2 linked regions of the Halorhodospira halochloris genome follow. The protein of the gene in region 1 interacts with the protein of each later gene in a pairwise test. Links are inferred from orthologs where the notes say so. Each region holds a gene or a part of one and is shown in the gene's direction. Other genes may lie near its edges.

What was found.
Region 2: the proteins of gyrA (region 1) and gyrB interact in binary tests that used the Escherichia coli proteins (3 or more experiments, as listed by UniProt). The link is inferred for Halorhodospira halochloris from one-to-one orthologs.

What each region holds. Positions count from the first base shown.
Region 1 is NZ_AP017372.2:574,515-586,278, forward strand. Bases 3,566-6,745 are described here. They hold gyrA (DNA gyrase subunit A), read left to right. Parts: upstream 3,566-3,952; coding sequence 3,953-6,538; downstream 6,539-6,745. Other genes in these bases: HH1059_RS02815 (potassium/proton antiporter), read right to left, coding at 3,566-3,885; serC (3-phosphoserine/phosphohydroxythreonine transaminase), read left to right, coding at 6,522-6,745. Also shown: mtnA (S-methyl-5-thioribose-1-phosphate isomerase), read left to right, coding at 1-377; HH1059_RS02810 (DsbA family oxidoreductase), read left to right, coding at 1,036-1,899; more of HH1059_RS02815, read right to left, coding at 2,146-3,565; more of serC, read left to right, coding at 6,746-7,601; HH1059_RS02830 (phosphoglycerate dehydrogenase), read left to right, coding at 7,607-8,776; pheA (prephenate dehydratase), read left to right, coding at 8,808-9,896; hisC (histidinol-phosphate transaminase), read left to right, coding at 9,908-11,047; HH1059_RS02845 (prephenate dehydrogenase/arogenate dehydrogenase family protein), read left to right, coding at 11,044-11,764. UniProt on the Escherichia coli protein: A type II topoisomerase that negatively supercoils closed circular double-stranded (ds) DNA in an ATP-dependent manner to maintain chromosomes in an underwound state.
Region 2 is NZ_AP017372.2:2,219-16,002, forward strand. Bases 1,589-4,613 are described here. They hold gyrB (DNA topoisomerase (ATP-hydrolyzing) subunit B), read left to right. Parts: upstream 1,589-1,901; coding sequence 1,902-4,325; downstream 4,326-4,613. Other genes in these bases: recF (DNA replication/repair protein RecF), read left to right, coding at 1,589-1,622; HH1059_RS00025 (lysophospholipid acyltransferase family protein), read right to left, coding at 4,349-4,613. Also shown: dnaN (DNA polymerase III subunit beta), read left to right, coding at 1-456; more of recF, read left to right, coding at 567-1,588; more of HH1059_RS00025, read right to left, coding at 4,614-5,071; gmhB (D-glycero-beta-D-manno-heptose 1,7-bisphosphate 7-phosphatase), read right to left, coding at 5,090-5,614; glyS (glycine--tRNA ligase subunit beta), read right to left, coding at 5,657-7,741; glyQ (glycine--tRNA ligase subunit alpha), read right to left, coding at 7,734-8,648; HH1059_RS00045 (tRNA (5-methylaminomethyl-2-thiouridylate)-methyltransferase), read left to right, coding at 8,774-9,829; HH1059_RS00050 (sulfurtransferase TusA family protein), read left to right, coding at 9,826-10,059; glnA (glutamate--ammonia ligase), read left to right, coding at 10,177-11,592; glnL (nitrogen regulation protein NR(II)), read left to right, coding at 11,723-12,802; glnG (nitrogen regulation protein NR(I)), read left to right, coding at 12,795-13,784. UniProt on the Escherichia coli protein: DNA gyrase negatively supercoils closed circular double-stranded DNA in an ATP-dependent manner to maintain chromosomes in an underwound state.

The sequences.
Region 1 (11,764 bases):
TGATGCGTTCGGGCGCGGTTGATTGGGTGATTGTTGGTGCCGATCGGATTGCCGCTAATGGCGATGTGGCGAATAAGATTGGTACTTATTCTGCCGCTTTGTGCGCCCGCCAGCATGGGGTGCGCTTTATGGTGGTTGCGCCGACTTCTACTATTGATATGCAGTTAGCTGATGGGGAGCAGATCCCTATCGAGTCGCGGGGGGCTGAGGAGGTTCTGGCGGCCGGTGGGCAACGGGTTGCGCCGGTGGCTGAGGGGGTTGGTGCTTGGAATCCGGTTTTTGATGTTACGCCGGCGGAGTTGGTTGATGTGATTGTTACTGAGGTGGGTGTGGTGCATGGGCCGGATGCGGAGTCGATGGCGCGGTTGTTTGAGTGAGTGCTGTTTTTAGTAGTCCGCTTGCGGCGGCAACGCCTCGCCCAGGTTCACGCGATCGCTCCGCGGTCGCGCTGCTTGCCAAAGCCGGCTAAGCGCGCTTTCGCGCGCGACTGCTACGTCTAGTGGTCTGCTTGCGGCGGCAACGCCTCGCCCAGGTTCACGCGATCGCTCCGCGGTCGCGCTGCTACGCCAAGACCGGCCAAGCGCGCTTCCATGCGCGCATGGCCGGCGCTCGCATCCCTGCGAGCGCCCTGCGGGTCTGGTTTGGCTGCGCAGCGCTGCTCCGCTAAATGCGTGAACCTGGGCGAGGCGTTGCCGCCGCAAGCGGACTTCTAGACGTAGCAGGTTACTAGACGTAGTAGGGGCGTTGCTGCACTAGCGGCGGCTTGGTTGTTTGGCGTCTTTTTGACCTTGTGCGCGACAAGCCCTGTCGTTCAGGGCAGGGAAGGGTAGCTCAGGGGCGGACCAATGCCGTGCTTGGTGCCGGAGGGACCTCCGGTCTTCAGACCGGAGAGGATTTCAAGAGCGGCAGAGTTTGCCGCTAGATGTCTTGTGGTCATAGCATCTGGGTGGTTAGTGACTTAGCTAGTTGGTTAGTTGGTTAGTTGGTTAGGTAAGTAGGTTCTAATAGCTTCTGTGTGAAGGTACGTTTGGTCTTATGACAGCTAGTAATAGACTGCTTGTTTTTGCCTTTACTGACCCGGTCTGCACTTGGTGTTGGGGCAGTGAGCCGATATTGCGCAAGCTGCAGGTCTGCTACGGCGAGCGCCTGGAGATAAGTTATGTCATGGGTGGGTTGGTGGCAGATATTCGGGCCTTTTACGACCCTGCTAACGATATAGGGGGTGATCCGGAGCGCTCTAATGAACAAGTGGCGCGCCATTGGCTGGAGGCATCGCAGCGCCACGGTATGCCGGTGCGCACGGAAGGGTTCCGGTTGTTTTCACAGCAGGCTGTATCCACTTTCCCGCAAAACATTGCCGTTAAAGCGGCGGAGTTGAGTTCTCCGGAACTTGCCCCTGGGTTTTTGCGGCGGCTGCGTGAGGCTTCGGCAGCTCAGGCAAGGGAGACGGGCAGGCAGGAGGTTCTCCTGGAGATAGCCGAAGAGGTTGGGGTCGATGTTGAAAGGTTTCGCCGCCACCTTGATGACGGTTCTGCTAACGAGGCCTTTCAAGCCGACCGTGAGCTAGCGCAGCAATACGGTGTGCGCGGGTTCCCGTCATTTCTGTTGCGCTATCAAGGTCGCGAGATGTTGCTGCCGGGGTATCAGCGCTACAGCGCATTTGAGCGCAAGATTAGTGATTTAACTGACGGTAATCTCAAAGGCCAAGTGCCAGCAGCAACCCCGGAGAGCATACTCAAGTTTCTGCGTCAGTATGGCCGTGTTGCACCTGTTGAGATTGAGACGGTGTTTGAATTATCACCTGCAGAGTGCGAAGAGGTTATCAATGAGCTATCTGCCCAAGGGCAGGTGCGCCGGATTAGCGCTGGTAACGGGGTTTTGATCGAAGGAAAGCTCTAAAAGCTCCCCCTGAGCCGTTTAGCTGCTCCGGTGTGGAGGTCTTGGCGCTAGGGATGGCGCCATGAAACCTCCAGGGATGGATTCACGGCGTCCTCCACGCCGGAGCGGCAAATGGCTCAAGGGGGGAGCTTTTAAGGCGCCCTAAGGGCATTAAGTCATTAAGCACGTCGATGCGATCGTGGGGCAAATCCTTGCGCCAAGTATCTGCTTGTCCTTGTGCCGTGCCTCAGCACAAGCGCGTTGGCCTCAACCATCCTTACTGAGCCTCATTCCCACCGAGCGAATCTCCCCGTCCTCAATCTCCCGTACCGTAAACTGCAGGTTATCGATCCTCACCCGGTCACCGACTACCGCCTTACCATTAAAGATCCATAGCAGATAGTCGCTAAGCGTCTCCTCTGGTTGAGCCCCCTGCGGTACTGAGACCCCGTAAGCTGTTGCTAGGTCGATTAAGCGGGTCTGGCCATCGAGTGTGAACTCGCCGAAGAAACGTTGCTCTTCAAGGTAGCTGGGCCCATCAGGTGCCACGAAAATGCGATCCAAAGCGCTGATATCTTTAGGCAAGGTTACCAGATAAATGTAATCGCCCGACTTGAGGATCTGGCGCTGCGGGTCTCTTAGCGCCTTGCCATCGCGAAAAAGTGCCGCGACTTGCGCCGATTCGGGCAGGGTAATCGTGTTAACCGGCTTGTGCTGGGCAGGAGATTTGCTGCTAATCCGGTAGACAACAATCTCGTAATCGGTCTGTTGCGGGACGTCGATCTCTTGGCGGAGATTGGCGCCGCTGTCCGGGGGTACTTCGAGCCCTAAAAGTCGTGCCGCCGGGGCAATAGTCCAGCCTTGGACTATCAGGGAGACCAAGACCACAAAGAAGGCGACGTTGAAGAATAGCTCGGCATCCTCTATGCCCGCTAAGAGAGGGAATAGCGCCAGGATAATAGGTACCGCGCCACGCAATCCGACCCATGAGATGAAGGCCTGTTCGCGCCATGGGAAGCGGAAGGGGGCCAGGCAGACTATAACGGCCAACGGCCGGGCGATAAGGATCAGGGTTGCTGCTACAAGTATTGCGCTGCCGGCGATGGGGAGCAGCTCGCTAGGGGTTACCAGTAGGCCGAGGACCACAAACATAGTTATCTGAGCCAGCCAGGCGAAGCCGTCGTGGAAGCGGCGGATGTTTTGTGCCGCCTGGAGGCGGCGATTGCCCATCATCAGGCCGGCTAGATAGGCAGCTAGGAAGCCGCTGCCGCCGAGCACTGCAGCGCTACCAAAGATCGCTAAACCGCCACCTAGGGCGAGCAGGGGGTAGAGTCCGGGGCTGAGGTTAATGCGGTTTATAGTCGCAGCTAGCAGGATGCCGCCGGCAATGCCCAGTATCGTCCCCAGCCCCATCTGCTGGATCAGCTCAGCAAGCGCGGCTAGGGCTAATGAGTCGGGTTGTTGGACTAAGATCTCGACGAGCAAGATGGTCAGCAGGATGGCCATCGGATCGTTACTGCCCGACTCGATCTCCAAGGTGGCGCCTACCCGCTGCTTAAGTTCAAGGCCGCGCGAATGGAGCAAGCCGAATACTGCTGCAGCATCCGTGGAGCTGACTATGGCGCCTACCAGGAGCGCTTGTTCCCAGCTCAGCTCAAACAGCCAGCTAACCGCAAGCGCGGTTATGCCGGCGGTCATGACTACTCCGAGAGTAGCTAAGGTGATCGCCGGCTTGAGGGCCACTCGGAAAGTCGAGAACTGGGTGCGTAAGCCACCGTCGAAGAGAATAATGGCTAAGGCGAGGCTGCCGATTAAGTGTGCTGCTTGAATGTCATCGAAGCTGATGCCAAACAGCCCATCTTCACCGAGGATCATGCCGATGGCGAGGAAGGCGAGCAGCATCGGCGCGCCGAGCCGATCAGAGACGGCGCTGGCGATGATGCTGATCAACAATAGTCCTGCGCCAAACAGGATTAGCTGATTGGTAAGCTCCAAGTAAGACCCCATGCGCTCTTATAACGGCGTCGGTATGGTACCATTGTCCCTTTAAGCATTAACGGCTTGAGAATCACAAATGTCCGGCGTTGCCCGTGAAATTCTGCCAGTAAACCTCGAAGACGAGATGCGTCAGTCCTACCTTGATTACGCTATGAGCGTAATCGTGGGACGTGCCCTGCCTGATGTTCGCGATGGTCTTAAACCCGTCCATCGGCGAGTGCTTTATGCCATGCGCGAACTCGGTAACGACTATAATAAACCTTACAAGAAATCTGCCCGCGTTGTGGGTGACGTGATCGGTAAGTATCACCCCCATGGCGATGCCGCTGTTTACGACACTATAGTCAGGTTGGCGCAGACCTTCAGCATGCGTTACCGCCTAGTCGACGGCCAAGGTAACTTTGGCTCCATCGACGGCGACTCGCCTGCCGCCATGCGCTATACCGAAGTTCGCATGGCGCGCCTTGCCCATGAGATGCTCGCCGATATCGATAAGGAGACGGTCGATTTCGGTGCCAACTACGACGGCTCTGAGTATGAACCTCAGGTTCTGCCGACCAAGCTGCCCAATTTGCTGGTCAATGGCGGATCGGGCATAGCTGTCGGCATGGCAACCAATATTCCGCCGCACAACCTGCGTGAGGTTGTTGATGCTTGCCTGGCCCTGATTGATGACGAGCAGACCCCCCTCGAGACATTGATTGAGCGCCTGCCGGCACCTGATCTGCCGACCGGCGGCATAATCTTTGGCACTGCCGGCATTCATCAGGCCTATCGCAGCGGACGCGGACGTATGGTGATGCGGGCCCGGGCCAATGTCGAGGCCATGGATGGTGACCGGGAACGGATAGTAGTTAATGAGCTGCCTTACCAGGTCAACAAGGCGCGCCTGGTTGAGAAGATTGCTGAACTGGTCAAAGAGCGGCGTCTTGAAGGCATCTCTGAGCTGCGCGATGAGTCGGATAAGGAGGGTATCCGCATTGTCATCGAGCTCAAGCGCGGCGAGGCTGGCGAGATAATCCTCAATAACCTCTATCGCCACACCCAGATGCAGACTGTTTTCGGCATTAACATGGTAGCCCTGCATGAGGGAGAGCCGCGGACACTGAATCTGAAGCAGGTCCTTGAGGCCTTTATCCGCCATCGCCGTGAGGTGGTGACCCGGCGGACCGTATATGAGCTACGCAAGGCTCGCGAGCGGGCTCATGTCCTCGAAGGACTGGCCGTGGCGCTGGCCAATATTGATGAAGTTATAGCGCTAATCAAATCCTCTGCCGGGCCTAGTGAGGCCAAAGCCGAGTTGGTGCGGCGCGACTGGCGCCCCGGCGTGGTTACGCAGATGCTCGAGCGCGCCGGGGCAGAAGCTACCCGCCCAGAGGGGCTGGCGCAGGGCTTGGGGCTGGATCCGCAAAGCGGCGTCTATCGCCTCTCAGAGGCCCAGGCGCAGGCTATCCTTGATCTGCGCTTACACCGGCTGACCGCCATGGAGCAGGATAAGATCGTCGACGAGTACAGCAAGTTGCTGGAAAGAATCGCCGAGCTAATTCACATCCTGGAGAGTGGCGAAAGGCTCATGGAGGTTATCCGTGAGGAGCTAGTCGAGCTGCGCGATCAATACGCCGATGAGCGTAAGACCGAGATCCGCGAGGATACCGCTGAGCTGGCGCTCGAAGACCTGATTAGCGAAGAGGACATGGTGGTTACCCTCTCCCACCACGGCTATGTTAAGGCGCAGCCGTTAGACGGCTACCGCGCCCAGCGCCGGGGAGGGCGTGGTAAAAGTGCCACTGCGATGAAGGATGAGGACTTCATCGACAAGCTGTTTATCGCCAATACCCACGATACCCTGCTGTGCTTCTCGAGCACCGGTAAGTGCTACTGGCGCAAGGTCTACGAGCTGCCGCAGGGGACGCGTGCCTCGCGCGGGCGGCCGATGGTCAACTTGCTGCCGTTAGCCGAGAATGAGCGGATTAACGCTGTAGTGCCGGTTCGCGAGTTTGATTCTGACCACTTTGTCTTTATGGCCACCCGCAATGGGACGGTCAAGAAGACCCCCCTATCGCACTTCTCTCGACCGCGACCGAGTGGCATTATTGCGGTCGATTTGCGCGGCGACGATACCCTTGTCGATGCCGCGATAACCAATGGCCAACGCCAGGTAATGCTCATCTCGGACGCCGGTAACGCGCTGCGCTTTCACGAAGCGGATGTCCGCGCCATGGGTAGGACCGCCGGCGGTGTGCGGGGTATTGGGTTAGAGCAGGGCCAGCGGGTAATCGCCTTGTTGATACTTGGTGAGGGGGATGTCCTGGCTACCACCGAGCACGGCTTTGGTAAGCGGACTCCAGTTGAGGAGTATCCGCTGCGCAGGCGCGGTGGTCGGGGGGTAATATGCATCCGTACTTCGGCACGTAACGGCAAGGTGGTCGGTGCGGTGCAGGCCTCTGAGGATGATGAGATCATGCTGGTCACACGCAATGGTACCTTAGTGCGAACGCCGGTTGCCGATATCTCCCGCGTGGGCCGCAATACCCAGGGTGTCAAGCTGATCAGCCTGGATAGAGATGAGTATTTGGTCGGCCTAGAGCGGGTTGAGGCTCTGGGTGAAGAGGAAAACGGTGAGTCAGACGAACAAAGAGGTGACGATGAGCAGAGTCTATAACTTCAGTGCTGGGCCGGCAATGCTGCCGGAGAGTGTCATGCGCCGTGCTGCCGAAGAGATGCTAGATTGGCAGGGGACGGGCATGTCGGTCATGGAGATGAGTCACCGCGGCAAGGCCTATGTCTCAATCGCCGAGCGTGCTGAGGCGGATCTGCGCGAGTTGCTGAATATCCCGGACAATTACCGTGTCCTCTTCCTGCAGGGCGGGGCTACCGGTCAGTTCTCAGCAGTGCCGATGAATCTGCTGCGTGGAGCTAATAGGGCCGATTATGTCTATACCGGTTCGTGGTCGAAAAAGGCCATCAGCGAGGCCAAGAAATTCTGTCAGGTAAATGTCGCCGCCTCCGGCGAGCCTGACCTAATGCATGTGCCAGAGTTCTCTGAGTGGCAGCTAGCCGACGATGCTGCCTATGTGCACATCACCCCCAATGAGACTATTAGTGGGGTTGAGTTTACTTGGACCCCAGAGGTCGGTGATAAGCCGCTAGTTGCCGATATGTCATCCAACCTCTTGTCGCGGCCGCTGGATGTCAGCAAGTTTGGCCTTATCTATGCTGGGGCGCAAAAGAATATCGGGCCAGCCGGGGTGACCCTGGTTATTGTGCGCGATGATCTGCTCGGTGGGGCCATGGCACAGACACCGACGGTTTGGGATTACAAGCAGCAAGCTGATGCCGATTCGATGCTCAACACACCGGCTACGTATCCGCTCTATATAGCCGGATTGGTCTTCCAGTGGCTAAAGGAGCTCGGCGGCTTAGAGAAGATGGCTGAGATAAATCAGCGTAAAGCGCAGAAGCTCTACTCCGCTATCGATAATTCCAGCTTCTATTCCAACCCGGTGGCGCCAGAGAACCGCTCCTGGATGAATGTGCCGTTCGTCCTCGCCGATTCTTCTCTCGATGCCAAGTTTCTCGAGGAAGCACAGGCCGTTGGCCTCACCACCCTCAAGGGCCACCGCTCGGTAGGCGGGATGCGCGCCTCTATCTACAACGCCATGCCCGAAGCTGGGGTCGATCGACTGATTGAGTTCATGGCCGATTTTGAAAAGCGCAATGGGTAGTGATCATGTACAGGATACTTACACTCAATAATATCTCGGTGAAGGGGCTTGATCGGCTGCCGCGCGAGCGCTTCGAGACATCTTCGGATATCGCCCACCCGGATGCGGTTATGGTTCGTTCGGCAGATCTGCATGAGCGTGAAATCCCCGACTCGGTGTTGGCAGTAGGGCGGGCTGGCGCCGGGGTGAACAATGTGCCGGTGGCTGAGCTCACCAACCGCGGGGTGCCGGTGTTCAATGCCCCGGGTGCTAACGCCAATGCGGTTAAGGAGCTAACCATTGCTGGCATGCTAATCGCTGCGCGCAACATTTGCCCGGCTTGGGAGTACGCGCGCAACCTCAAGGGAAGCGATGAGCAGTTGCATGAGGCGATGGAGGCGAACAAAAAGAACTATGTCGGTTTCGAACTGCCCGGGCGTACCCTGGGCATAGTTGGGCTTGGCGCAATCGGGGTGAAGGTGGCTAACAGTGCGCGAGCCCTGGGGATGAATGTCGTCGGCTACGATCCGCAGATTACCGTAGATGCTGCCTGGCAACTTGATGCCGGAGTTGAGTCGGCGCATAGCGTCGGTGATGTGATGGCGCGCTCGGATATCATTACCGTGCATGTCCCCTTAGTCGAGGCTACTCGCGGCTTGATCGATGCCTCGCGTCTGGCGCAGGTGCACGAGGGGGCGACGCTGCTCAACTTCTCACGCTCTGAGGTGGTGGAAGAGGCCGACGTTATTAGGGCGCTGGATGAGGGTCGGTTGCGCTCCTATGTGTGTGACTTCCCGAGCAATGCCATTAAGGACCATCCCAAGGTAGTTACTTTGCCGCACTTAGGGGCGTCGACCTTGGAGGCGCAGGAGAACTGCGCCATCATGGTGGCAGATCAGCTGCGTGAATATCTCGAGTTGGGCAATATCCGCAATGCGGTCAACTTCCCTGATATGAGCATGCCGCGGGGCAGTAAGGGTGATCGGCTGTGCGTAGTCAATGCCAATGTGCCGAATATGCTTGGCCAAATCTCAGGTTTGTTGGCTCAGGCCGGGCTCAATATCGATGACATGTTCAATAAGGCACGCGAGAAGTTGGCCTACACTTTGGTCGATGTCGAGGGCAGTGTCCCCGATTCCGTTGTAGAGCAACTTAGCGCCATTGATGGTGTGCTCAAGGTGCGAGTGCTGCGTTGAGCCCAGAGGATTAAAAAGCGAACTGATAGCGATGACGGATTCGCGAGATGAGTTAGCGCAACTGCGCCAGCGTATAGATGGTATAGATGACCAGATTCTGGAGCTGGTCAGCGAGCGGGCGCGGGTGGCCGAAGAGGTTGCCCAAGTAAAGGCCGCGCGGGGTGAGGCTGTGCAGGTCTATCGGCCTGAGCGCGAGGCCGAGATACTGCGCCGTCTAAGCGATGCTAATCCCGGGCCGCTAAGTAATGAGCAGGTCGCGGTTTTGTTCCGCGAGGTGATGTCGGCTTGCCGCGCCCTGCAGCAGCCGCTGACAGTCGCCTTTTTGGGGCCACACGGTACTTTCACCGAAGAGGCGGCGACCAAGCATTTCGGCCATGGCGCTACATTCTCGCCCCAGAATACAATTGGCAGTGTGTTTCGGGAGGTGGAGTCGGGCAGTGCCCATTATGGCTTGGTGCCGGTGGAGAACTCCTCTGAGGGGGTGGTTAGCCATACCCTTGACCGCTTTCTTGGCTCCGAATTGGCAATTGTCGGTGAGGTTGAGTTGCGGATTCGTCACGCCCTAGCCTCCCATGCCCGTGCCTTAGATGAAGTCGAGCGAGTCTACTCGCATCAGCAAGGTTTGTCGCAGTGCCGGGCGTGGCTTGATGTCCATCTACCCGAGGTGGAGCGGCTACCGGTGGCTAGCACAGCAGAGGCCGCCCGGTTGGCTGCGCTCGACGCTAAATCGGCCGCTATCGCCAGCGAGGCAGCTGCTGAGCGCTATGGTTTGCCGTTATTGCAGCTGCGCATCGAAGATCACCATGGCAATACGACCCGCTTCTTGGTACTCGGCTACGGTGCGCCGCCACCAAGTGGACGCGATAAGACCTCATTGGTGGTATCCAGCGCCAATCGAACTGGGCTGCTGTACCAGCTTCTCGAGCCGTTGGCGCGCAATGGTATAGACATGACCCGGATCGAGTCGCGTCCGGCGCGTCAGCAAGGGGTGTGGGAGTATGTCTTTTTCATCGATGTCCAAGGGCACGCCGAGGATGAGCAGTTGAGTGAGGCCCTCAGCGAGGTGCGTGACCGGGCCAGCCTATTCCGTATCCTGGGTTCTTATCCGCGGGCGATTTGAGCGAGCGAGACATGGCCAACGAATCATTTGACTTTATTCAGTTAGCTACTCCGGGAGTACAAGGCCTAGCGCCGTATGAACCGGGCAAACCGATTGACGAACTGCGCCGTGAGTACGGTTTAGAGAGGGTAATCAAGCTGGCCTCGAATGAGAATCCCCTCGGGCCATCCCCACGGGCCCAAGAGGCTGCAGCGGCAATGCTCAGCGAGGCGCATCGCTATCCTGACGGCAATGGTTTTGAGCTTAAAGCAGCAATTGCCGAGCGCCACGGTGTAGGGCCGGAGCGGGTGACCCTGGGTAATGGCTCCAATGATGTATTGGCGTTGGTGGCTATGGCCTTTCTCGAGCCCGGTCGTAAGGCGATGTTCTCTGAGCACGCCTTCGCGGTGTACCCCATAGTCACCCAGGCGGCCGGGGCTGAGGCGATTGTAACGCCGGCCTTTGGTCCTGAGGCAGCGCAGCCGCACGGCCATGATCTGGCGGCAATGGCCGAGCTTATTGACGAGTCTGTGGCGGTGGTTTTTGTCGCCAACCCCAATAATCCTACAGGCACTTGGCTTGAGGAGCTGGAACTGCGCAGCTTTCTTGATCGAGTTCCAGTGAGCACGATTGCTGTGGTCGACGAAGCCTATTTTGAATACGCTGCCAGTGAGTCCGGTTATCCCGATGCCAGTAAGTGGCTTGATGATTATCCGAACCTGGTGGTCACTAGGAGCTTCTCCAAGGTTCATGGTCTTGGTGGCTTGCGGGTCGGTTATGCCTTGTCCCATCCCCAGGTTGGCGACCTGCTTAATCGGGTACGCCAGCCGTTCAATTGTTCGGCACCAGCTCAGGCCGCAGCGGCAGCATCATTGGCAGATAAAGAACACATTGAGCGTTCCGTATCACTCAATGACGAACAGCGCGACGTGTTAGCGCGTGGTTTAGCCGAGCTAGGAGTAGCGGCGCTACCTTCGGTGGGTAACTTTCTAACCTTTGATGCGGGAGACAAGGCGGCGCAAATAAACGAGGGTTTGTTGCGCAGTGGCGTGATTGTCCGCCCTGTAGACGCCTATGGACTGCCGGGGCATATTCGGGTAACTGTTGGAACCCCGGCTGAGAACCGGACATTTCTCGCTGCACTTGCCGAGCAACTTAAGGGGGTGAGGTGATCAAACGCTTGTGCGTTATCGGCGTCGGCCTGATCGGCGGTTCCCTGGCACTGGCATTGCGGCGCGCGGGGGTTGTGGGCGAAGTGGTCGGCTGTGGCCGCAATCGGGATTCGCTGGCGCGAGCTGTGGAGTTGGGAGTTATCGACAGGTGGGAGCAGGATCCCAGCAAGGCTGCTGCGGGTGCCGATGTGGTAGTTGTCTGCGTGCCGCTGCGTGCTATGCAGGAGATCTTTCGGCGGCTGCGCGGAGCCCTGGAGCCGAGCGCTGTTCTGACCGATGTGGGTAGCGTCAAGGGTTCTGTGGTCGAGGATGCGCGACAGGTCTTTGGTGAGGTACCAGCATGGCTAGTCCCTGGCCATCCAATCGCGGGTACCGAGCATAGTGGCGTGGATGCCGCCTTTGCCGAACTCTACGAGCGCCGCCGCGTGGTATTGACGCCGTTGGCAGAGACAGCGCCTGAGGCCCTGGAGAGGGTCGAGGGCATGTGGCGGGCAGCAGGTTCTGATGTCGTCAAGATGGAGCCGGAGCATCACGATGAGGTGCTGGCGGCGACATCTCACTTGCCCCATGCGCTGGCTTACGCCTTGGTTGATACGTTGGCGCGCTGGGATGATAGGCAGGAGATCTTTGAACTCGCTGCCGGTGGTTTTCGTGATTTTACCCGCATTGCCTCATCAGATCCGCGCATGTGGCGGGATATAAGTGCTGCCAACCGGG
Region 2 (13,784 bases), 570 kb from region 1 along the record:
TTAGGCAAGAAACATCTTAGAGTCGAACTAGATGGTATGTGTATGACATCTAATCTGATTGAAGGTAGTTATCCTGATTACAATCGCGTCTTCCCATCAGAAATAGACCATAGTCTTGTAGTTTGTCGTGACTCTTTACGTCAAGCTATTTCTAGAGTTATGGTGCTCTCTAGTGAAAAATCAAGAGGCGTAAGGCTAGCAGCTGAGGAAGATGCTTTGCGAGTTTTCTCACATAATCAAGAAATGGATCAAGAAGAGGCTACAGATGAAATAGAGGCTGAATTTGGCGGGGAGTTAATTGAAATAGGATTTAATGGTTCTTATATCCTTGACGCATTGAATGCAATAGAAGGTGAGAAAGTTGAAATACTGATTGGTAGAAATAATAGCAGTGGCGTTTTTAAAGGCATAGGTGATGAATCAGCGCGCTATGTGATAATGCCGATGAGACTTTGACTTTTAAAATATACAAGTATCATGATTTCAAAATTCTTTTGATAGTGCACGACCCGTAATAAGTGATAACCGCGAGAAAATATTTACATAGCAGGATACTTTGAGTACTTATGAACAAGCTTGATATAGGAGGGTTTCGAAATATACATCATCTGAAAATGAGGCCCAACCAAAGGACAAATATTATAGTCGGTGATAACGCGGCCGGTAAAACTAGTTTTTTAGAGGCTATTTTTTATTTATCACGACTTAGGTCATTCAGAACACAGCGATTGGGGCATCTCATAAATTGGTCAAACCAAAAGTGCCATGTCTTCGCAAAACGTGGAGATGATCGACTAGGAGTAACCCGTAGCGAAAACGCTACTAAAATTCGCGTCAATGGCATGAATATAACCAGCCGTACAGTTCTAGCAAAAAGGTTGCCAGTACAATTAATCAATACAGAGCATCAACGCCTTATACTAGATGGACCAAAAGTCCGCCGAAATTTTCTCGACTGGGGAGCCTTTCACGTAGACAACAAATATCGCAAGATAGCCTTGCGCTACCAAGAGGCATTACGGCAAAGGAATGCGGCTCTGCGTTATGGGCATGACCGTCTTGCAGCATCTTGGATACCCACACTTGCTGAAAGCGCTGCGGCTATTGACAAGTCACGGAGGCAATTTATTGACTCCATCCACCCTCTATGGGCTGAGCTTACTTACACCTGGCTAGGGATAGAGGGTTTAAACTTAACGTACATTGGGAGCTCACCAGAAGATGGTGATTGGCTGAGTTTTTTTTACTCTAACCGCGCTAGAGATTCTAGGCAGGGCTACACTTGCAAGGGACCACATCGAGCAGATTTGCGGATGACTCTAACAAAAACACCTGTCGCCGAAATACTATCTCGCGGGCAGCAGAAATTGTTAGTTGTTGCTCTTCTGTTGGCTGAGGTAAAACTTTGGGCAGATCAGGGTCTACAGCCGCTACTACTTATAGACGATCTTGCTGCTGAACTTGATATCCATCATCTTGCCTACGTCATGCAATCGATTGCCAATATTGAAGCCCAAGTATTTCTAACTGCAATAGATTCCAAGCCTTTAGCAGTCATTAACCAAGATGCTGATTGGTATGCCCTATCATCGGGATGCTTAGAGCCTATGAGGCATTTCTAATATAGGACGCTTAACGTCACTCAGTTCGCTGTTACAAACTAGTAGCAGATAACCTTACGAGTCATTACAAATGGCTGGGTAGAGCTGACAAAGGTTTCTGTGTGTAACTGTTCTAATTTCTGCTCTAACGCCTTATATTCACGCTTGTTATAAGAAAACAAGCTCGTGATGCCTCTGATACAGCTGATTAAGGCAGTCTTTAAGAGCACACAATGTTACAATGTGCAGGTAATTGACCGATTATAGATGAAACATAAAGCCAATGAAGCGGGAGCAACAATGACCACGGAGATCACTCCGCAGTACGATTCAGAAAGCATCCAAGTGCTGCGCGGGCTAGATGCCGTACGCAAGCGTCCTGGTATGTATATCGGGGATACAGATGACGGTACTGGCCTGCACCATATGGTCTTCGAGGTCCTCGATAACTCAATTGATGAAGCACTTGCTGGGCATTGCAGCGAGGTCGGTGTAACGCTACATGCTGATGGCTCGGTTTCAGTCTACGACAACGGCCGTGGCATTCCTGTTGATATACACGCGGAAGAAGGTGTTCCTGCAGCTCAGGTAATTATGACTGTACTCCACGCCGGAGGTAAGTTCGATGATAATTCCTACAAGGTATCGGGTGGGTTGCATGGAGTAGGCGTTTCAGTGGTAAACGCACTTTCGGAGCGGCTACGTTTAGTGATAGAGCGTGATGGCAAGGTTCACGTTCAAGAATACCGCGACGGTGAACCGGTAACTCAACTCAAGGTAGTTGGTGAGACACAACAAACTGGTACATCCATCACCTTCAAGCCGTCGGGTAATGTCTTTACTGACATCAACTTCAATTACGATATACTGGCTAAAAGATTCCGTGAACTATCTTTTCTCAACCCTGGGGTACGCATACATCTCAAGGATGAGAATAGTGAGAAAGAAGACATATTCGAATATACCGGTGGAATACGTGCCTTTGTTGAACACCTTAATCGAAATAAGACGCCTCTACACTCAACTGTATTTTATCTAACAGCGTGGCGCGATGATGTTGGTGTAGACATAGCGATGCAATGGAATGATTCGTACCAAGAAAATATATTTACTTTTACCAATAATATACCGCAGCGCGACGGCGGCACTCATCTTGCTGGCTTTCGTGGTGCCTTGACAAGAACCATAAACCATTACTTAGAGAGTGAAGGTTACCTGAAACGTCTTAAGACTACCCCGTCTGGAGAAGACGTAAGAGAGGGGCTAACAGCAGTCATTTCGGTCAAAGCCCCAGATCCGAAATTTTCATCACAAACCAAGGATAAGCTGGTTTCATCTGAGATCAAAGGGATTGTTGAGTCACTCTTGACAGAATCATTGAACACATTTCTGGCCGAAAATCCCAGTGAGGCTAAAGCAATTGCAGAGCGTGTAATTGACGCCTGTAGGGCGCGTGATGCAGCTCGCCGCGCTCGAGAAATGACACGTCGCAAAGGGGCACTTGATATTGCGGGGTTGCCGGGCAAACTTGCCGATTGCCAAGAGCGTAATCCAGCACAGTCGGAAATATACCTAGTCGAGGGCGATTCAGCAGGTGGCTCTGCGAAACAGGGTCGAGATCGACGCACTCAGGCTATTCTCCCGCTTAAAGGGAAGATACTTAACGTTGAAAAGGCTCGATTCGACAAAATGCTCTCATCTGTTGAGGTGGGGACATTGATCACAGCCCTAGGGTGTGGGATTGGTCGGGATGATTTTGATCCGGACAAGCTGCGCTATCATCGCATAATAATTATGACTGATGCCGATGTGGACGGATCGCATATCCGCACCCTGCTCCTTACGTTCTTTTATAGGCAAATGCGCGAACTTGTCGAAAGAGGCAACGTATATATCGCGCAGCCACCTTTATATAAGATAAAACGCGGTAAACAGGAATATTATGTGAAGGATGAAGGTGAGCTAACTGAATATCTGCTGGAACAAGCTCTGGATGGTGCCGCACTGCATCCTGGTGGAGGAGTGCCTCCTGTAACGGGAGAGGCGCTTGGCCGTTTGGCGAGGCGTTATTTCGAGGCTATGGACTTGATAGAACACGTCTCGCGACGTTGGGATCCATTAATACTTGAACAAATGACTGTTCTACCGCCCATCAGCGAGGATGATATAACCGACGCGGATAATATGAGCGTATGGTTTAATCAACTAGCGGAGCGTCTAAATAGTTCCACTGATGCAGGAAGCCAATACAGGTGTGAGATACAGCGTGGGCCGGATGGCGGGTTTCAAACTGCTGTAGTGACAAGACGGATGCATGGTATTCACCACCCATTTACCTTCAACGCGCAATTCTTCCTATCTGCCGAGTACGAGACATTAAAATCTCTGGCTAGCCTATTGGATGGCCTACTTGAGAGTGACGCAGAGATAGTCCGTGGGGAGAAGCGTCATCCGGTCGATTCACTTCGTGCAGCAGTTGAGTGGTTGATGGAGGAGGCCAAACGGGGGCAAACGATTCAACGGTATAAGGGACTTGGTGAAATGAACCCAGATCAACTTTGGGAGACTACCATGAATCCTGAGACCCGCCGCTTGTTGAGGGTCACAATAGATGATGCTGTAGCTGCAGATGAAATATTTACAACTTTAATGGGTGATCATGTTGAACCAAGACGTGACTTCATAGAACGCAACGCACTAGCCGTTTCTAATCTGGATGTATAGTTTGTATGCCTAGTTTTGAGTGGTCAGTCTAACTTCACCATCTCACCTTCAATCCAGGACTCAACTTGGGCTAATACTTCACCCTTTGTGCGTCCACGGGTCTCTATCGGAGGTCCGATCACGACATCGATAGTCCCTGGATAACGCAGGAAACTTCTTCTAGGCCAGTGCTTACCAGCATTATGCGCTACCGGAACGATCGGTCGTTCTGACTTGATTGCAAGCTGAACTCCGCCACCCTGATAGCGCGCCTTTTCCCCCGGCGACACCCGAGTTCCCTCTGGGAATATCAATACCCATAAGCCACTATTCAAACGCTCTATACCCTGCTCCAACACTTGCTGACGGGCATTACTAGTCGCTCCACGGTCAATAGCGATGGGCCTGAGCAGACTAAGTCCCCACCCAAAAAAGGGTATCCTCAATAGAGATCTCTTTAATACCCAGGTAGTCGGATGAAAGTACTTAGCAAGGGCAAGGGTCTCCCAGGCGGATTGGTGCTTTGACATAACAACGCATGGTTGTTGTGGAATGTTTTCCTTGCCACGGACACTGACCCGAATACCGCAAAGCGGGCGTAACGAGTCAATGATGAGCCACGACCACGTCATCAAAAAATTATATCGCCATTGGTAGGGCAAAGGTATAACAAATAGGGCACCGATGGCCCAAAGCGGGGTACTCAAGATCATTAGCGAGAGATGGGCGGTACTACCTAGCAGGATGCGGGGCTTATTTGATTTCATCACGTGATTATCCAGGGATTATTGTTCTTGTTGCAGGAGAAAATCAACGACTTGACTAAGATCTTGAAATATTTCGGCTTGACTGACCACATCAGACCCGATACTCATTTCACCCTTGCCGGTTCGTACTAGCATAGGGCGAGCTCCTACAGCTACGGCAGCCTCAAGGTCACGCGGAGAGTCGCCAACAACCGGAACATCAGTGAGTTCATGACCAAGCTGTCTGGCGAGTTTCTGATACATGCCTGGCTTCGGCTTACGGCAGCTACAGCCATTACTTGGTCCATGTGGGCAATATACCAGTGCAGTGATCTTGCCTCCTGCAGACTCAACAGTAGATTCCAGTAATCTGTGGATAGCTACTAAGGTCTCCTCAGAGATGAGGCCACGGTATACCCCAGATTGGTTGGTAGCTACTGTAACATGCCAACCAGCACGGCTTAGACGAGCAATTGCCTCAATACTGCCGGGCAACGGCACCCATTCATCTGGCGATCGGATAAAGTCATCCGAGTCGTAATTTATGACTCCGTCTCTATCCAATATTATCCAGGGGGTGTACCCCATACCATGGGAGACCATTTATTAAGCCGGCAACTCAGAAAGATCGGCTACGCTTGAAAAGGCAACACGTATACCATCCAGCAGTTGCAGACGCTTCGCTCTTTTACCCGGATCATCATCCATAACCATTACCTCATCAAAAAACCTATTAATCGGTACATATAGGTTTGCTAAGGCGATGAGCGCATTACTATAGTCGCCGTCATCGATCAATGGCCTGGCTTTTTGCCAGGATTGCTTCAGGGCGGAGGCTAACTCTTGCTCTGCTGATTCTGTACCAGGCGGAGGTGTAGCTGGGTCACCCGCTACGCATTCGTCGGCGTTTTTGAGGATATTACGAATCCTTTTATTGGCAGCTGCTAGACTCTCTGCTTCAGAGAGCTGCCAGAACTGTGCACAAGCAGTTAAGCGGCGATGGAAATCGAACATGGATAAAGGCCTTACTGCTGCAACAGCTGCATAGAACTCCGCTGCATATCCATGATCAGTGTAATAGCCGCGCAAACGCTCCTGACAAAAACTAAACACCTGATTTGCAACATCATCTGGTGCTATATCAAGAGGTAACTGGGCAGCAGCCGTCTCGAGTAACTCAAGTAAATTAAGATCATAGCCCCCTTCTATCAAACACCTTAATAACCCGATCGCTGCTCGTCGCAGAGCAAAGGGGTCCTTATCCGCGCTGGGCGGGCCGTCTGCTGCAAAGATGCTAACCAGTGTATCAACCCGATCGGCAACACTGACAACCAAAGCAAGTTCAGTTGACGGGAGCTGATCACCGGCAAAGGCGGGTTTGTAGTGCTCCTTAATAGCTTGGGATACGTCCTCACCCTCCCCGTCAGCCGCGGCGTAATAACCACCCATGATCCCCTGCAGCTCAGGAAATTCCCCTACCATTTCGGTTACCAAATCTGCCTTGCACAATTCGCCAGCTCGGCGAGCATTATCCTTATCAGCCCCTATATAAGGGGCTAAAACTGAGGCAATCTCGGCAATTCTTTGGCTGCGCGAACGCAAATCGCCTAACCGGCGATGGAACGTAACTGCGGCTAGGTCATCAAGACGTTCTGCGAGACTCTTGCGCCTATCCTGAAGCCAGAAAAATTCGGCATCAGCAAGTCGTGGACGGATTACCCTTTCGTTGCCGCGCCTAACTTCATCTGGATTGCTGCTCTCAATGTTGGCTACGGCTATAAAACTAGCCAACAGACGTCCACTTTGGCTGCGGACCGGGATACAACGTTGATGACCCTGCATGCTCGATATCAGGGCCTCCTCTGGAACGGCAAGAAAGCGTTCATCAAAGTCACCGGTCAAGGCAACCGGCCATTCAACTAAAGCTGTAATCTCATCGAGCAGTCCATCATCAATAACTGGAGAGCCACCGAGTCTTTGGGCATGACTGAGTATATCTTGCTCTACACGCTGGCGACGCACATGAAAGTCGGCTATGACATAGCCTCTCTCCATCAACAACTTTTCATAATCAACGCTTCGTTCAACTACAATTCCTTCTCTGGCTGCGCCGTGGAAACGATGCCCGTAAGTTACACGGCCGCAAGGAATACCCAGTATGGAACCATCCACAACCTCATCGGCAAGTAGAGCTACGACCCAATGAATTGGCCTGACGAACTCAGCTTCACCTGCTCCCCAACGCATCCGCTTAGGAATAGGTAACCGCTTCAAAGCAGCTTCAATGGCCTCAGGAATTAAATCCTGGGCATACTTGCCTGGTTGATTGCCTCTCCAAGCTATCCTTCTACCTTTTTCAGTCTCGACCACCTCGAGACTCTCCGTGTCTACCCCGCAAGAGCGGGCGAATCCAATTGCAGCTTTAGTCCAATTACCGTCTTTATCAAGTGCTGCCTCTTCCTTCGGACCGAGACGCTCGACTTGTTCATCTGGCTGGACGCGTTTGATGCTTTCGATCCTGACAGCCAATCGGCGCGGAGAGGCAAAAGGTTTAACTAGTTGCGGATTGAGCCGCGCCTGATCAAGCTCTTTCACCAGCTCACTGGCGAACGCATCCATCAGCTGTCGCAACACGCGAGGAGGCAACTCCTCAGTTCCTATTTCCACCAACAATGGCGCTTCCTCAGCCATGCTTCGCCTCCTGATTGCGCAGCATTGGGAATCCTAAAGCCTCACGTGCCGCGTAATAGCTGTTTGCCACCGAACGTGCAAGGTTACGAACACGCAAGATGTATCCTTGTCGTTCAGTGACTGAGATTGCACCCCTGGCGTCAAGTAAGTTGAACACGTGAGATGCTTTTAATACCTGTTCATATGCAGGCAGCGGCAATTGCTGTTCAACAAGTTTTTGGCACTGCCCCTCGAGTGACTCAAAGTGTCGTCTAAGCTCATCAACCGGGGCATGCTCAAAGTTATATGCAGATTGCTCACGCTCATTCTGTAGAAATACGTCGCCGTAGGTTACTGGCCCGGCTTCGGTGTGAGCCCACACTAAGTCATAGACGCTTTCTACGTCTTGAACATACATGGCAATACGCTCTAACCCATAGGTAATCTCGCCCATTACAGGGCGGCAGTCGAGCCCCCCAACCTGTTGGAAGTATGTGAACTGGGTTATCTCCATGCCATTGAGCCAAACTTCCCAACCTAGACCCCAGGCACCAAGTGTTGGAGATTCCCAGTCATCTTCAACAAAACGAATGTCATGTACTAACGGATCAATACCTATGCGCTCCAGCGAACGTATAAAACGATCTTGAAAGTCGGCCGGCGAAGGTTTGAGCACTACCTGATACTGGTAATAGTGTTGGAGTCGATTAGGGTTCTCCCCGTAGCGACCATCAGTAGGGCGACGTGAAGGCTGAACGTAAGCGGCATGCCAGGGTTCAGGACCTATAGCGCGTAAAAAAGTAGAAGGATGGAAAGTGCCCGCCCCAACTTCCATATCAAGGGGTTGGACTATTACGCACCCCTGCTCTGCCCAAAACTCTTGCAGTGCAAGTATCAGTTCCTGAAAATCCTGCGGTAGCTGCGCCAAGCTCGCCTCCGTATCAGTGCTTGTTTAGGCGGGCAGTATAATGGGTTTTGGCCTGTCACCAAATACCATGGGGCTGTATAATCGCGATCTGCTAAAAATGAATGACGTAATTAGTACAAGGATCTATGACCGCAAAGCGTAAAGCACTTGCCCTCATCTCTGGTGGCCTTGATTCCATGCTTGCTGCTCGAGTTATCCAGGATCAGGGTATCCATGTTGAGGGTGTTAATTTCTACACTGGCTTTTGTGTTGAAGGCCATACCCATGCCATCCGCAACAAAGATCAGCATCGACCCAAGCAGAACAATGCGCTGTGGGTAGCTGAGAAACTCAACATGCGCCTGCATATTGAGGATGTGATTGAAGAGTACAAGGAAGTCTTAACGAATCCGCGCTATGGTTATGGAGCAAACCTAAACCCCTGTCTTGATTGCAAGATATTCATGGTACGCAAGGCAAGGGAGTGGATAGAAGCCAACGGTTTTGACTTTATTATAACCGGCGAAGTAGTAGGTCAACGTCCGAAGTCACAGAAAAAGAAACTCCTCCCCATAATCTCTGACGAGTCAGAAGCCGAAGATCGGCTGCTCCGGCCACTCTCGGCGAAGCTGCTTGAACCATCTCTGCCTGAGCGTGAGGGTTGGGTTGATCGTGACCAGCTATTTGACTTTCATGGCCGCAGCCGCAAGCCGCAAATGGCACTAGCGCGCCAGCTTGGCATGCAAGAGTGGGCACAACCTGCAGGCGGGTGTTGCTTCCTGACTGATGAGAAATACTCGGCTAAGCTAAGCGATCTGTGGCGCTCACGTGGGGCAAAAAACTATGATATGGAAGATATCATGATGCTCAAAGTCGGTAGACACTTGCGTCCGCGGGAAAGGTTCAAACTGATCATTGCTCGAGATGAGGGAGAGACAAATTATCTAAAAGGCTACCGTGACCGGTTTACATCTTTCCAAACAGTTAGCCATAGCGGACCGATTGCCCTGCTCGATGGCCATATCGAAGAAGGCGACATAAATCTTGCAGCGCGCATAGTCGCCCGTTTCTCATCCGGAAGGAGTGAGGCGCAGGTGGAGCTTGAAACCGCCGCACCCGATGGCAGTACTGAGCGGCTAACGGTTGCGCCTCTCCCGGCAGATCAAGTACCCGATCATTGGTATATCGGAGGGAAAGCTTGAAACGTGACTTACTTGACTGCCGCAATCTCCTCTGTCCCATGCCAGTCATCCGCACGCAAGCATCAATCGCACGGATGCAGCCAGGCGATGAACTGGAAGTTATCGCGACCGACCCTGGTGCATTACAGGACATACCAGCCTGGTGTCGAGTTCATGGCCACGAGCTGCTTGACACCTGGGAGGATGGCAAAGAAATCCACTTGCTGATTCGTGCAAATGCCCCACAATAGTGCCCAGGTATGGCGCGTTGCCCATTTTTTGAGCAGCAGCTGTGCGGTAATAGCTGTCGGGCATTCGCCCCTATAGATACTTAACCACGATTTATAACCAAAAGAGGCAAGTTGACAATGGCACGCACTGCAGAAGAAGTACTCAAATTGATGAGCGACGAAGATGTGAAATTCGTCGACCTTCGCTTTACCGATACCCGCGGCAAGGAAATGCACGTCACCATCCCTGCCGACCAAGTGGACGAGGAGTTATTCGAAGATGGCACCATGTTCGATGGCTCCTCAATTCAGGGCTGGAAAGGCATTCAGGAATCGGACATGATCATGTTGCCGGATCCGGATTCAGCCACGCTCGACCCATTCTATGATGAGCCGACACTAAATCTAGTTTGCGATATCCTCGAACCCAGTACACTGCAAGGCTACGACCGTGATCCGCGTTCCGTTGCCCGCCGTGCCGAGGCTTATCTGGCTTCGAGCGGAGTTGGGGATAGCGCACTTTTCGGGCCCGAACCGGAGTTCTTCGTCTTTGACGATGTGCGTTGGGGCGCTGATATGAGTGGCTCATTTTATCAAATTGACTCTGAGGAGGCAGGCTGGAACTCTGAGCGCGTCTATAAGGACGGCAATATCGGCCATCGACCGAGCGTTAAGGGTGGGTATTTCCCGGTTCCGCCCGTCGACTCCCTGCACGATATTAGAGCCGCGATGTGTCAAGCAATGGCCGACATGGGACTTGAGCCTGAGGTGCACCACCACGAAGTTGCCACAGCTGGACAATGTGAGATTGGAGTCGCTGCACGCACTTTGGTAAAAAAGGCAGACGAGCTGCAAATCCTTAAGTATTGCGTCCATAACGTTGCCCATGCTTACGGCAAAACGGCTACGTTCATGCCCAAGCCGCTAGTCGGCGACAATGGCAGCGGTATGCATGTTCATCAGTCGATATCGAAAGGAGGCCGCAACATCTTTAGTGGCGACCAGTATGGTGGGCTCTCAGAAGAAGCGCTTTACTATATCGGTGGTATCATAAAACACGCCAAGGCTATCAACGCCTTCGCCAACGCCTCGACAAATAGCTATAAGCGCCTTGTCCCCGGGTTCGAAGCACCGGTGCTGCTAGCCTATTCAGCACGCAACCGTTCGGCATCGGTTAGAGTTCCCTACGTTACTAACCCAAAAGCGCGACGCATTGAGGTTCGCTTTCCCGATCCGACCGGCAATCCTTATCTGGCTTTCGCCTCAATGCTCATGGCTGGGCTTGATGGTATTCGCAATAGGCTCCATCCGGGCGAAGCAATGGACAAGGACCTCTACGATTTGCCGGCAGAGGAGGAGAAACAGATTCCGCGGGTTGCAATCCAGCTTGATGAGGCGCTGGAAGCCCTCGACAACGACCGCGAGTTCCTCAAACAAGGCGGAGTCTTTTCCGATGATATGATCGACGCCTATATTGAGTTAAAGATGGAAGATGTAACCCGCATGCGGATGACTACCCACCCCGTGGAATTCGATCTCTATTACAGCTGTTAACTTACGCCGCATCGGCATCGCAGCAATGGAGGGGAGGCAGCTCCTCCTCCTCCATTGGCTGCTGTTATTCAGTGATAGTCTGCGGGGCTCATGAGTATCGACCTGGCCTATAACTTGCAAATGATCGTACATGACCCCGAACATCCACCCATCTAGGCTGATACTCGATGAGCTGACAACCGCCATAATGGTGGTCGATGCAGAGCATCGCATATTATCTCTAAACCACGCCGCTGAAGAGCTATTTCGCGTTAGCGCACGTCAAGTTCATGGTCAAGAATTAGAACAGGCCATTCGCGCGACAGATATATTCAGCGAATTGATAAATACTGCCTGCACTTCCGGGGGGAGCTATACACAGCGTGAGCGCCGCGTAAACATCAGCGATCAGCGCATGGTGACAATAGATTGCACGGTTACTCCTCTTGAAGGTGAGCGGGTGCTGATTGAGATCGCAGAGGTTGATCGCCATACCCGCATCACCAAAGAACATAACCTGGTTGTACAGAATAGGGCCATTGCTGAGCTACTCCGTGGTCTGGCTCACGAGGTTAAAAACCCTCTAGGTGGTTTGCGGGGAGCAGCTCAGCTGCTAGAGGCAGAACTAAGTGATAACGAACTTCGCGAGTATACCCAGGTAATAATCAGTGAGGCCGATCGGCTCAAGAATTTAGTTGACACCCTGCTTGGCCCCAAAAATCCAACCTCACCTGAGATTGTCAATGTCCATGAGGTGCTTGAAAGGGTTCGTGCCCTAGTCGATGCTGAAGGAATTGAGGGTGAAGCAGGGGTCGTTATGTCTCCAGTACCTATAGTACGTGATTACGATCCGAGTATTCCCCTACTGTATGTTGAGCGGGACCATCTCATCCAGGCCCTACTCAACCTGGTTCGCAATGCCCGGCAATCAGCGGGTCCCCAGGGCAATATAATCCTGCGAACCCGGACTCAGCGCCAAATGACTATCGCCGACAAGGTCCATAGATTGGTTGCGCGTATAGATGTAGAGGACGATGGGCCCGGTATACCGGTTGAACAACAAGAGCAGATCTTCTTCCCCATGGTCACCAGCAGGGCAGAGGGAAGCGGTCTAGGCCTGCCTATCGCGCAGAATCTGGTAAGCCGGATGGGTGGACTTATAGAGTTCACCAGCGAACCGGGGTGCACCGTATTCACTATATGGTTACCGATGGAGACTGATCATGAATGATGATCTAGGCAGTGTTTGGGTCATCGATGATGACCGGTCCATACGCTGGGTATTGGAAAAAGCCCTACAGCGCGCAGGTTATCGAGTTAGGTGCTTTGACAACGCCGACCATGCCCTGGAAGGCCTGCAACATGAACTGCCGGCAGCACTGATAACTGATATCCGCATGCCGGGAACCGATGGACATGAATTGCTAGCGCGGACTCGTGCCCAGTGTCCCGAGTTACCGGTTATAGTAATCACCGCCTACTCTGACCTTGATGCCGCGGTTAGCTCTTATGAGGGCGGCGCCTTCGAGTATTTACCCAAGCCATTTGATGTTGGTGAAGCAGTTGATCTGATCCACCGCGCCGTAGCTAGCCGTCAACCCAGTCAGCACCGAGCTGAGCAGCCAGAAGCCACAACCGAGATACTCGGTGAGGCTACGGCGATGCAGGAGGTCTTTCGGGCCATTGGTCGGTTGTCGCGCTCCAGTGTGACTGTACTGATAAACGGTGAATCGGGCACTGGCAAGGAGCTGGTTGCTAGGGCACTGCACCGACACAGCCCACGCTCTAGCGGTCCATTTGTAGCCCTAAACATGGCTGCCATACCGCACGATCTGATGGAATCCGAACTGTTTGGCCACGAGAAGGGCGCTTTTACCGGTGCACAGCAAACCCGTCGAGGTCGTTTTGAACAAGCTGATGGTGGCACGTTATTCCTAGACGAGATCGGAGATATGCCAGCCGATCTGCAGACTCGGCTGCTACGAGTGCTGGCTGATGGACAGTTTTATCGGGTCGGCTCGCATACGGCTATGCAGGTAGATGTGCGCATAATAGCTGCGACCCATCAAGATATGGATAAACGTGTCGCTGCCGGATTGTTCCGGGAAGATCTATACCATCGGCTCAACGTTATCCGTATCCAACTCCCTGCCTTGCGCCAACGCCGTGAAGATATCCCGCTGTTAGCCAAACACTTCTTAGCAACTGCAGCC